3 regions of the Streptomyces sp. NPDC086989 genome follow, and region 3 is predicted to be linked to each of the others. Evidence: riboswitches for the same ligand, from Rfam matches in the RefSeq annotation. Region 3 holds a riboswitch; each other region holds the start of a gene.
The links. A riboswitch is a leader RNA that binds a small molecule or an ion and turns the genes downstream of it on or off. The one in region 3 is predicted to bind cobalamin.

Region 1 (3,264 bases), on a different contig from region 3:
CACAATCTGGGCCTGACCTGCGACCCGGTCGGCGGCCTGGTCCAGATCCCGTGCATCGAGCGCAACGGCATGGCGGCGGTCAAGGCCGTCACGGCGGCCAAGATGGCGATGCGCGGCGACGGCACGCACAAGGTGTCCCTCGACAAGGTCATCAAGACCATGAAGGAGACGGGCGCCGACATGAAGATCAAGTACAAGGAGACCGCCCGCGGCGGCCTGGCCGTGAACGTCATCGAGTGCTGACCCGGCGCCGCTGACGCCGCAAGGGGTCCCACGCACCGCGTCGGGCCCCTTCCCGCGGCTCGCTCCTGCCCGACCCCGTCCCGTGACGGACCGGTGACCCTGCGGCCCGCCCTCCCCCCGGAGGGCGGGCCGCTCCGCGTTCCTGTGACACAACGGGTCCAGCGGCCCGCGGAGTCGGGACCTTCGGCCCACGGGGGGCGGCCGGACGGTGGGCTAGCTTGCCCGGGGGAGCCGCGGGCAGGCGGGACGAGACACGACAGAGAGGCGCAGCGCATGGACGACCACGGCATCGAGTACCGCGTCCTCCCGCTCCGGCTGGAGGCCTCCCCGGAGCCCATACCGGTGCACGGGGCCTTCACGTACCGCCGCGACCGGCCCTACGAGCTGGTGCTCGACTTCCGGGGCGCCGGGGTCCAGCTGGCGCACTGGGTGTTCTCCCGGGACCTGCTGCTGGACGGGGAGACCCGCGGGACGGGCGAGGGGGACGTCCGGGTGTGGCCGCAGTGGCGGGGCCGCGAGCCGCGCGTCCTGCTCGCCTTCAGCAACGGGGTGCAGAGCTGCGTGGTGTCCGCCCGGGCGCGGGACGTACGCGCACTGTGCCGACGGCTGGTCGACCTGGTGCCGCGGGGCGAGGAACAGCGGCACTACGACCTCGACACCGAGCTGAGCACCCTCCTGCCCCGGTAGGTCCCGCGCGAGGGGGCCTCGGCCGCCGCGCACGCGCCCGAGCGGTTCGTGCTGACGCGCGCCGGTGAGGTGGGGGCGGGCAGGCCCGGTAGTCGGCGGCCACGCCGCCGGCCTGGGCGCCCGCGGGTGGCGCCGCACCGGGCCGCACCCGTTCGGAGCCGGCCGCCGCGGACCGCACCCGTTCGGACCGGGTTGGTACCGGTCCGTCCGTCCGACTAGGGTCAACGGGCCTTGGTGTTCGGGAAACCGGTGCAGAACCGGTGCGGCCCTCGCCACTGTGAACGGGAAGTCCGGCTCCACTCTCCCCCAGACTCCGTCCGGGAGGTGCCCCCCAACGGGAAGCCACTGGGCGGCGCGGAAAGGTTCCGCACCGCCCGGGAAGGCGGAGCCAGGGCGTCAGCACCCGTGAGCCAGGAGACCGGCCGGGGCGCGTTGTCCATCCACGAGGTGCTGGAGAGGTCTCCCAGTCATGCATATAGCCGAGGGGTTCCTGCCCCCCTTGCACGCGGTCGCCTGGGGCGCCGCGTCCGCTCCGTTCGTCGTCCACGGTGTCCGCGCCCTCACCCGTGAGGTGAAGGCCAACCCGGAGAGCACGCTGCTGCTCGGGGCGTCCGGGGCGTTCACGTTCGTCCTGTCGGCGCTGAAGATCCCGTCGGTGACGGGCAGTTGCTCACACCCCACCGGGACCGGGCTCGGCGCGATCCTGTTCCGGCCGCCGATCATGGCGGTGCTCGGCACCATCACCCTGCTCTTCCAGGCCCTGTTGCTCGCGCACGGCGGGCTCACCACCCTGGGCGCGAACGTCTTCTCGATGGCGATCGCCGGCCCCTGGGCCGGGTACGGGGTCTACCTGCTGCTGAAGCGCTTCGACGTCCCGGTGATGGTGACCGTCTTCTTCGGCGCCTTCTTCGCCGACCTGGTCACCTACTGCGTGACCTCCGTTCAGCTGGCGCTGGCGTTCCCGGACCCGGGCAGCGGGTTCCTCGGAGCGCTCGCGAAGTTCGGGGGCATCTTCGCGGTGACGCAGGTGCCGCTCGCGGTCAGCGAGGGTCTGCTGACGGTGCTCGTGATGCGGCTGCTGATGCAGTCCAGCACGTCGGACCTGGTCCGGCTGGGCGTCGCGAAGCCGGTCGGCCGCGGCGAGCGGAAGGCGGCGGCGCTCTGATGGCCATGAACCGGAACACGAAGATCAACGGCCTGTTGCTGCTCCTGGTGGCGGCCCTGGCCGTGCTCCCGCTCGCGCTGGGCCTGGGCGAGGGCAAGGAGGAGCCGTTCGCGGGCGCCGACGCCCAGGCGGAGGCGGCGATCACCGAACTGAAGCCGGACTACGAGCCGTGGTTCTCGCCGCTGTACGAACCCCCCTCCGGGGAGGTGGAGTCGGCGCTGTTCGCCCTCCAGGCGGCACTCGGCGCGGGCGTGCTCGCGTACTACTTCGGCGTCCGCAAGGGCCGCCGGCAGGGCGCGGCCGCGGCGACTGCTGCCGGCGCCGACCCCTCCGCCACCGCCGCCGACCGCGCCGCCGCGGAGTCGTAGGCGGTGCTCCCGATCGACGTGGCGGCGCACGGCAGCCGCTGGCGCCGCCGCCATCCGCTGGAGAAGGCCCTGCTGGGGCTCGGGCTGACGGTCACCGCCGTGTGCCTGCCGCCCTGGCCCGGCGGGCCGCTGGTCGCCGCGGCGACGCTCGCCGTGCTCCTCGGCCCGGCCGGTGTGGCCGGGCGGCAGCTGTGGCGGGCGTTCCGGATCCCGCTGGGCTTCTGCTTCACCGGGGCGCTGCCCCTGCTGGTCTCCGTCGGCGGGCCGGCCGGGTTCGTCTCGCTCGCGCCCGACGGCCCCCGGCAGGCCGCGGAGCTGCTGCTGCGGACCTCGGCGGCTTCGCTCGGCGTGCTGCTGTTCGCGTTCACCACCCCGGTCTCGGACGTCCTGCCGAGGCTCGTCCGGGCCGGGGTGCCTGCGCCGGTGGTGGACGTGGCCCTGGTCATGTACCGGATCGGCTTCCTGCTGCTGGATTCCATGGCGCAGGTACGGCGCGCCCAGGCGGCCCGTCTGGGCCAGGCCGGGCGGGCCGCGGTGTGGCGTTCGCTGGCCGGGCTCGCCGCGACCTCGTTCGTACGGGCCTTCGATCGTGCGGCGCGGCTCCAGGTGGGCCTGGCCGGGCGCGGCTACGACGGCGCCCTGCGGGTCCTCGTGCCCGAGGCGGCCCTGTCGTGGCGGTTCGTGGCGGCGTCGGGGGCGCTGCTGGCGGCCCTGATCACCCTGACTCTCACCCTGAAGGGGCTGTACCTGTGAACCCGTTGGTGGAACTGGCCGGCGCGGGCTACGCGTACGAGGACGGCC
Region 2 (3,264 bases), on a different contig from region 3:
GGGAATCCGGGACTGCCCCGCAGCGGTGAGTGGGAACGACCGCCGTCATACGCACTGGGACCGGACAACGGTCCTGGGAAGCGACGGCCAGTAGGTGCCCGCCTGGAGACCGGCAGGTGTGCCCGCGAGTCCGAAGACCTGCCCGTTGCCCGCGCCCGGCCGATGCCGTGTGCGGATATCCCGGTGGCCTCGTGGGCGGGTCGGCGTACACAGCGAGACGGTCGACCGTGCGTGCCGCGCGGGGTGAGACCGTCCGTTTCCGGTACCCCTTCGCGTTCCCGACAGGGCGGGCACCGTGAGCTGAAGAAGGCCATCGAGGGTTACTGGAAGGGCCGCGCCACCGCCGATGCCCTCCGGGAGACCGCGGCCGGCCTGCGCCGATCGAACTGGCAGCAGCTCGCCGAGGCGGCATCCATGAAGTGCCGACCGGCGAATACTCGTACTACGACCACGTGCTGGACACCAGCGTCATGGTCGGCGCCATCCCCGCCCGCCACCGCGAGGCGGTTCGAACGGACGCACTCGACGGCTACTTCGCCATGGCGCGCGGCACGCAGGACGTGGCGCCGCTGGAGATGACCAAGTGGTTCGACACGAACTACCACTACCTGGTGCCCGAGCTCGGCCCGGACACCGTCTTCACCGCGAACTCCGCCAAGCAGGTGGCGGAATTGGGGGAGGCTGTCACGATCGGGTACACGGCCCGCCCGGTCCTCGTCGGTCCGATCACCTACCTGTTGTTGGCCAAGCCGGCTCCCGGCGTGGCAGCGGACTTCGAGCCGCTGACGCTGCTCGATCGGCTGCTCCCGGTCTACGCCCAGGTGCTCGCCGACCTGCGCGCCGCCGGCGCCGAGTGGGTGCAGCTCGACGAGCCCGCCCTCGTCCAGGACCGCACCCCGGCCGACCTGAATGCTGCCGCCCGCGCCTACCGCGACCTCGGCGGCCTCCCGGACCGGCCGAAGCTGCTGGTGGCCTCGTACTTCGGCCGGCTGGGCGAGGCGCTGCCCGTGCTGGCCAAGGCTCCGGTCGAGGGCCTGGCGCTCGACTTCACCGAAGCGGGGGCGGCCAACCTGGACGACCTCGCGGCGGTCGGTGGTCTGCCCGGCAAGAGGCTCGTCGCGGGGGTCGTCAACGGCCGCAACATCTGGATCAACGACTACCAGAAGTCCCTCGCCACCCTGGGCACGCTGCTCGGCCTCGCCGACCGGGTGGACGTCACCGCCTCCTGCTCCCTGCTGCACGTTCCGCTGGACGCCGGCGTCGAGCGCGACCTCGACCCGCAGATCCGTCGATGGCTCGCATTCGCCCGGCAGAAGACACGGGAGATCGCCGTCCTGGCCCGCGGCCTGGCTCAGGGCACGGACACGTCGGCGACCGTCTTGCCGTGCTCGGCCGACAACATCCGGGCCAGGTTTTCCCGCTCGCCCTCGACGAGCTGGAGGAAACGCAGCAGGACGCGGGCCCGGCGCTGGGGGTTCCACTGGCCCCACTCCGCCTGCGCCTCCTCGGCGTTGGCGATCGCCGCCTCGGTGTCGGCGCGCCCGGCCAGCGGTACGCGGGCCTGAACGGTGCCGGTGTTCGGGTCGTACACGTCGGCGAAGAGACCGGAGGTGCCGGTGGTGTGCTTTCCCCCGATGAAAGGGGTGAGTTCACGGACCATGGATGCCTGCTCTCGTCAGGTTGGATCCGGGGATGGCACGGCGAACCGGCGCACGGCACCCGGATGGGAGTGCACCGCTGCGGAAAGCCGTGAGAACTACGAGCGCACGGATGTGGTGTGCGTGCGCTCCGCCGGATCACCAGGGTCGTGGGTACAAACTGGTGCCATGCGTGTCTGCTCCATCCTCGTGGACAACACGGAACATCCGCGGCCGGTATCCTGACTCCCGGATCTCCGCGTGCCGCCCGCCTTCCCGACAGACTTCGTCAGTGGCGTGTGGATGGCAGCACACTCCCCGGTCACAGTGGCGGGACCGTGCCGGTTTTGCACCGGCTTCCCTGCACCGCGGACCTTGTGCCACGAACATATAGTTGGACGTCCTAGTAAATCCAGACCCGCCACTCGAGTGCGCCTACAGTCGGAGCATGCGCATCGTCTCCCTGCTCCCGGCGGCCACGGACATCGTGGCGGACCTCGGGCTCGTCGCCGACCTGGTCGGACGCACCCACGAATGCGACTGGCCGCCGGCCGCGGTGGCCTCCGTACCCGTCGTCACCCGCGCCGAGTTCGACGCGGACGCACTCAGCAGCCGGGAGATCTCCCAGGCCGTCGGCGGCTCTGCGCATTCCGGCTCCTCGCTCTACACCCTGGACACCGAAGCTCTCGCCGCGCTCGCACCGGAGGTCCTGCTCACCCAGGACCTCTGCCAGGTCTGCGCCGTCTCCTACGAGAGCGTCACCCGGGCGGTGCGCGTCATGGACGCCGGGCCTCGGGTCCTGAGCCTGGAGCCGAAGACCCTCGACGACGTGCTGGACTGCCTGGTCGCCGTGGGCGACCTGCTGGGGGTACGGGAGCGGGCCGAGCGGCGCCGCGCCGAGCTGTGGGGCCGGCTCGCCGAGGTGCGGCGCCTTACGGAGGGCCGGCCGAGGCCCCGGGTGGTGGCCATCGAGTGGCTCGACCCGCTGTGGCCCGCCGGCCACTGGGTACCCGAACAGATCGCCGCGGCGGGCGGCGAGCCGCTGCTGGCCGAGCCGGGCGAGCACACCACACCGATGACGTGGGAGGCGGTACGGGCGGCGCGTCCGGAGGTGGTCCTCGTCCTGCCGTGCGGCTTCCCGCCCGAGCGGACCCTGACGGAGCTCGACCTGCTCACCTCGCTACCCGGCTGGGACGAGCTGCCCGCCGTACGCGCGGGGGAGGTGTGGGTCCTGGACGGCCCCGCGTACTTCAACCGGCCGGGCCCCCGCGTGGTCCGCGGCGCCGAGGTGCTCGCCCACGTGCTCCACGGGGTGCGTGCGGGGGACCCGGTGACCGCGGCGGAAGCGCGCCGGCTGGGCTGAGCCTTGTGGTCACCCCCGGTCGTGGGCGACGGGGTAGGGGATGAAGGTGCTGCTGTTCTCGTCGACCGCGAGCGGGCGGCCGAGGGGCGGAACCGCGCGCTGCGGGCAGTCGAGCCGTTCGCAGAGTCGGCACCCCATCCCGATGGGGGTGGCTGCCGAGGCGTTGTCGAGGTCGAGGCCGTCGGAGTACACGAGCCGGGGCGCGTGTCGGATCTCGCAGCCCAGGCCGATCGCGAACGTCTTGCCGGGCTCGCCCCAGCCGCC
Region 3 (3,264 bases):
CAGGCCGCGGCGCGTGGTGCCGCCGTCCGCGGTGAGGTCGTACCCGGCGGAGGTCGCGACCACGTCCACCCATGCGGTGCCGCGGGGGTGTCCGCAGCGGCGTTCGCAGCCGGACCAGTGCACGGGCAGCTGGTGCTGCGGGCCGGTGGCCCGTACTGCGACGACGGTGTGCGCGTCGGCGCGGACGTCCGCGCGGGACTTCGCGCAACCGGGGCGGCCCGTACAGGCGGTGACGGACCGCCAGGGGTCGTCGGGGGCGGTGATCAGCCCGGCCTCCGCGAGGCCGGCGAGTTCCTGCACGGCGGTGCGGGCGGGCAGGCCGGGGACGATGACACCGCGCCAGGGCGTGAGGCGGACCCGGCCGGTGAGGCCGGCCAGGCGGCGCCACTGCGCGGTGGTCAGCCGGCCGAGCGGGGCCGACACGCTGAGCGCGGTGCTGCCGTCGGGGCCCTCGACCAGGCCGGGCCCGGGCGCCGGCCCGTGCGGGGCGGCGGCATCCCGTACGGGGGTGGCCGCGATCCCGGCGGCGCCCAGCCGGTCCGCCAACGCGGCGGACTCCAGGGCGTGTTCGGCGGGCAGTTCGGCGACCCGCCAGGCGCGGGTGCCCGCTTCGAGGGCCGCGTCGAGGAAGTACGCGGCGGCTTCGAGGGCGGCCCGGGGCGCGTCGGCGGCGGCCACGAGCAGCGCGTCGGCCGGGTCGGCCGTCCACAGCAGGGCCCGGCCCCCGTCACGGGCGGCCAGGCTGACATCGGCGGCGAGCGAGGTCACGTCGCCGCGGCCGTCGTCGAGGGCGAACAGGAACCGTCCGGAGAGCCCCGCCGCGGGCGCGCTCGCGCAGAGCAGCCGGTCCAGCTCCGCGACCCAGGGGGCCACGTCGGGCAGCCCGCGCCCGTCCAGGCCGGTCAGCGGCGAGGCGACGATGTTGCGGACCCGCTCGTGGGTGGGCGCGGGCAGCAGACCGGCACGGACGAGCACGTCCTGCAGCTCGCCGCCGCAGCCCGCACCGAGCCCGCGCAGTTGGGCGTTGCCGCGCGAGGTGAGGTCGACGTGTCCGTCGCCGAGCCGGTCGGCGGCATCCGCCAGCAGCAGGGCCGCGTCCTCGTCGAGCAGCCCGCCGGGGATCCGCACGCGCGCGAGGAACCCGTCGTCCGCCGCGTGGAGCCGCAGCGCACCGGGACAGGCGTCACCGCGGTCACGTATGACGGGTTCGTCCCGCGATGCGGCGGAAGGGGGCTGGGGCGGCATGGCGGCGAGCATACCCACGATTCCCCCGCCCCGGCCTGTGGCCGTCACCACCCCGCCGACCTGCCGGGACGGCACGGCGCCGGCAAGGCGTGCACGAACTGCCGATACGGCCCCGGCACACGGCGCCGGCATCCGGCGCCCGGCGCAACGCGCCGCCGGGCAGCGGCCCGCGCCGGCGCGGGCACTGCCGCGGTGCGGGGCGCCGGGCGTCGGCGGTGCGGAGTGCCGGGCGCCCGGCGGCGCGTGGTGCCGACGGCGGCGCGGAGTGCCGGCATCCGGCGGTCCGGCGCGAGGGGCCGGTGTGTCCCGGGCCGGGCACCCCCACTCCCGGCCTGGGGGAACGGCCCCTAAGATGACCAGCGGCGGAGCCACGTGGCCCCGCCGGGAGGAAGCCCGGTGCGAATCCGGCGCGGTCCCGCCACTGTGAATCCTGCGGAGCAACCCGTCGGGTGAGTCAGGAACTCCCGCTGTTCTCACTGCCCGGGGCGCGGAAACCCCGAGGAAGGCCTGCCGCCGCATGATCCTGCTGCTGTCGACGTCCGACACCGATCTGCTCAGCGCCCGCGCCGCCGCGGACGGCCCCGTGCCGTACCGGTTCGCGAACCCCTCCCGCCTTCCCCTCGACGACCTCCCCGCCCTGCTCGACGGCGTCGACCTGGTCGTCGTACGCCTCCTCGGCGGACTGCGCGCCTGGCAGGACGGGCTCGACCTGCTCCTGTCTCCCGAGCAGACCCGTCCGGTGGTGGTCCTCACCGGCGAACAGGCCCCGGACGCCCAGCTGATGGAGGCCTCCACGGTCCCGATCGGCATCGCCGCCGAGGCGCACGCCTACCTCGCCCACGGCGGCCCCGCCAACCTGGACCAGCTGGCCCGGTTCCTCTCCGACACCGTGCTGCTCACCGGCCACGGCTTCGAGCCGCCCGCCGCCGCGCCGACCTGGGGTCCGCTGGAGCGCACCCCCGTACGCCCGTACGGTCCGCGGATCGCCGTGCTGTACTACCGCGCCCACCAGATGAGCGGCAACACCGCGTTCGTGCACGCCCTGTGCGACGCGATCGTGGAGACCGGCGGCACGCCCGTACCGCTGTACGTGTCCTCCCTGCGCACTCCGGAGCCGGAGCTGCTCGCCGAGCTGGAGTCGGCGGACGCGATCGTCACCACGGTCCTCGCGGCCGGTGGCACCAAGCCCGCCACCGCCTCGGCGGGCGGCGACGACGAGTCCTGGGACGCGGGCGCGCTGGCCGCGCTCGGCGTGCCGATCCTCCAGGCCCTGTGCCTGACCGGTTCGCGCAGCGCCTGGGAGGAGAACGACGAGGGCCTCTCCCCGCTCGACGCCGCGACGCAGGTCGCCGTCCCCGAGTTCGACGGCCGTCTGATCACCGTCCCGTTCTCCTTCAAGGAGCTCGACGAGGACGGCCTGCCCGCGTACGTGGCCGACCCCGAGCGGGCCGCCCGCGTCGCCGGCATCGCCGTCCGGCACGCCCGGCTGCGGCACATCGAGCGCCGCGACAAGAAGATCGCGCTCGTCCTGTCCGCGTACCCCACCAAGCACTCCCGCATCGGCAACGCGGTCGGCCTCGACACCCCGGCCAGCGCCGTGGAGCTGCTGCGCACCCTCATCGCGGGCGGCTACGACTTCGGCCCCGTCGAGGACATCCCGGGCCTGGTCTCCGGTGACGGCGACGAGCTGATCCGCGCCCTGATCGAGGCCGGCGGCCACGACCAGGACTGGCTGACCGAGGAGCAGCTGGCCCGCAACCCGGTCCGCATCCCGGCCGCCGACTACAAGCGGTGGTACGCGCAGCTCCCGGCCGAGCTGCGCGAGAGCGTCGAGGAGCACTGGGGCGAGGCCCCGGGCAACATGTTCGTGGACCGCTCGGCGAACCCGGAGGGCGACATCGTCCTCGCGGCGCTGCGCCGCGGCAACCTGCTCATCCTGATCCAGCCGCCGCGCGGCTTCGGCGAGAACCCGATCGCGATCTACCACGACCCGGACCTGCCGCCCTCGCACCACTACCT

Region 1: it holds a riboswitch for cobalamin, as region 3 does, so the genes downstream of both, ACIPK4_RS05550 (energy-coupling factor ABC transporter permease) here and cobN (cobaltochelatase subunit CobN) in region 3, are expected to answer to the same signal.
Region 2: it holds a riboswitch for cobalamin, as region 3 does, so the genes downstream of both, ACIPK4_RS37755 (aldehyde dehydrogenase family protein) here and cobN (cobaltochelatase subunit CobN) in region 3, are expected to answer to the same signal.

What each region holds. Positions count from the first base shown of each region.
Region 1 is NZ_JBIVAL010000002.1:397,331-400,594, reverse strand. Features, by position in the region: gene ACIPK4_RS05560 (L-serine ammonia-lyase) at 1-243, shown strand, start outside; gene ACIPK4_RS05555 (SsgA family sporulation/cell division regulator) at 517-930, shown strand; cobalamin riboswitch at 1,146-1,372, shown strand; gene ACIPK4_RS05550 (energy-coupling factor ABC transporter permease) at 1,400-2,095, shown strand; gene ACIPK4_RS05545 (energy-coupling factor ABC transporter substrate-binding protein) at 2,101-2,463, shown strand; gene cbiQ (cobalt ECF transporter T component CbiQ) at 2,467-3,216, shown strand; gene ACIPK4_RS05535 (energy-coupling factor ABC transporter ATP-binding protein) at 3,213-3,264, shown strand, end outside.
Region 2 is NZ_JBIVAL010000029.1:19,270-22,533, reverse strand. Features, by position in the region: cobalamin riboswitch at 1-140, shown strand, start outside; partial or broken gene ACIPK4_RS37760 (5-methyltetrahydropteroyltriglutamate--homocysteine S-methyltransferase) at 232-1,374, shown strand; partial or broken gene ACIPK4_RS37755 (aldehyde dehydrogenase family protein) at 1,367-1,660, opposite strand; cobalamin riboswitch at 1,852-2,037, opposite strand; gene ACIPK4_RS37750 (cobalamin-binding protein) at 2,086-3,000, shown strand; gene ACIPK4_RS37745 (short-chain fatty acyl-CoA regulator family protein) at 3,010-3,264, opposite strand, start outside.
Region 3 is NZ_JBIVAL010000016.1:45,516-48,779, reverse strand. Features, by position in the region: gene cobG (precorrin-3B synthase) at 1-1,245, opposite strand, end outside; cobalamin riboswitch at 1,592-1,729, shown strand; gene cobN (cobaltochelatase subunit CobN) at 1,763-3,264, shown strand, end outside.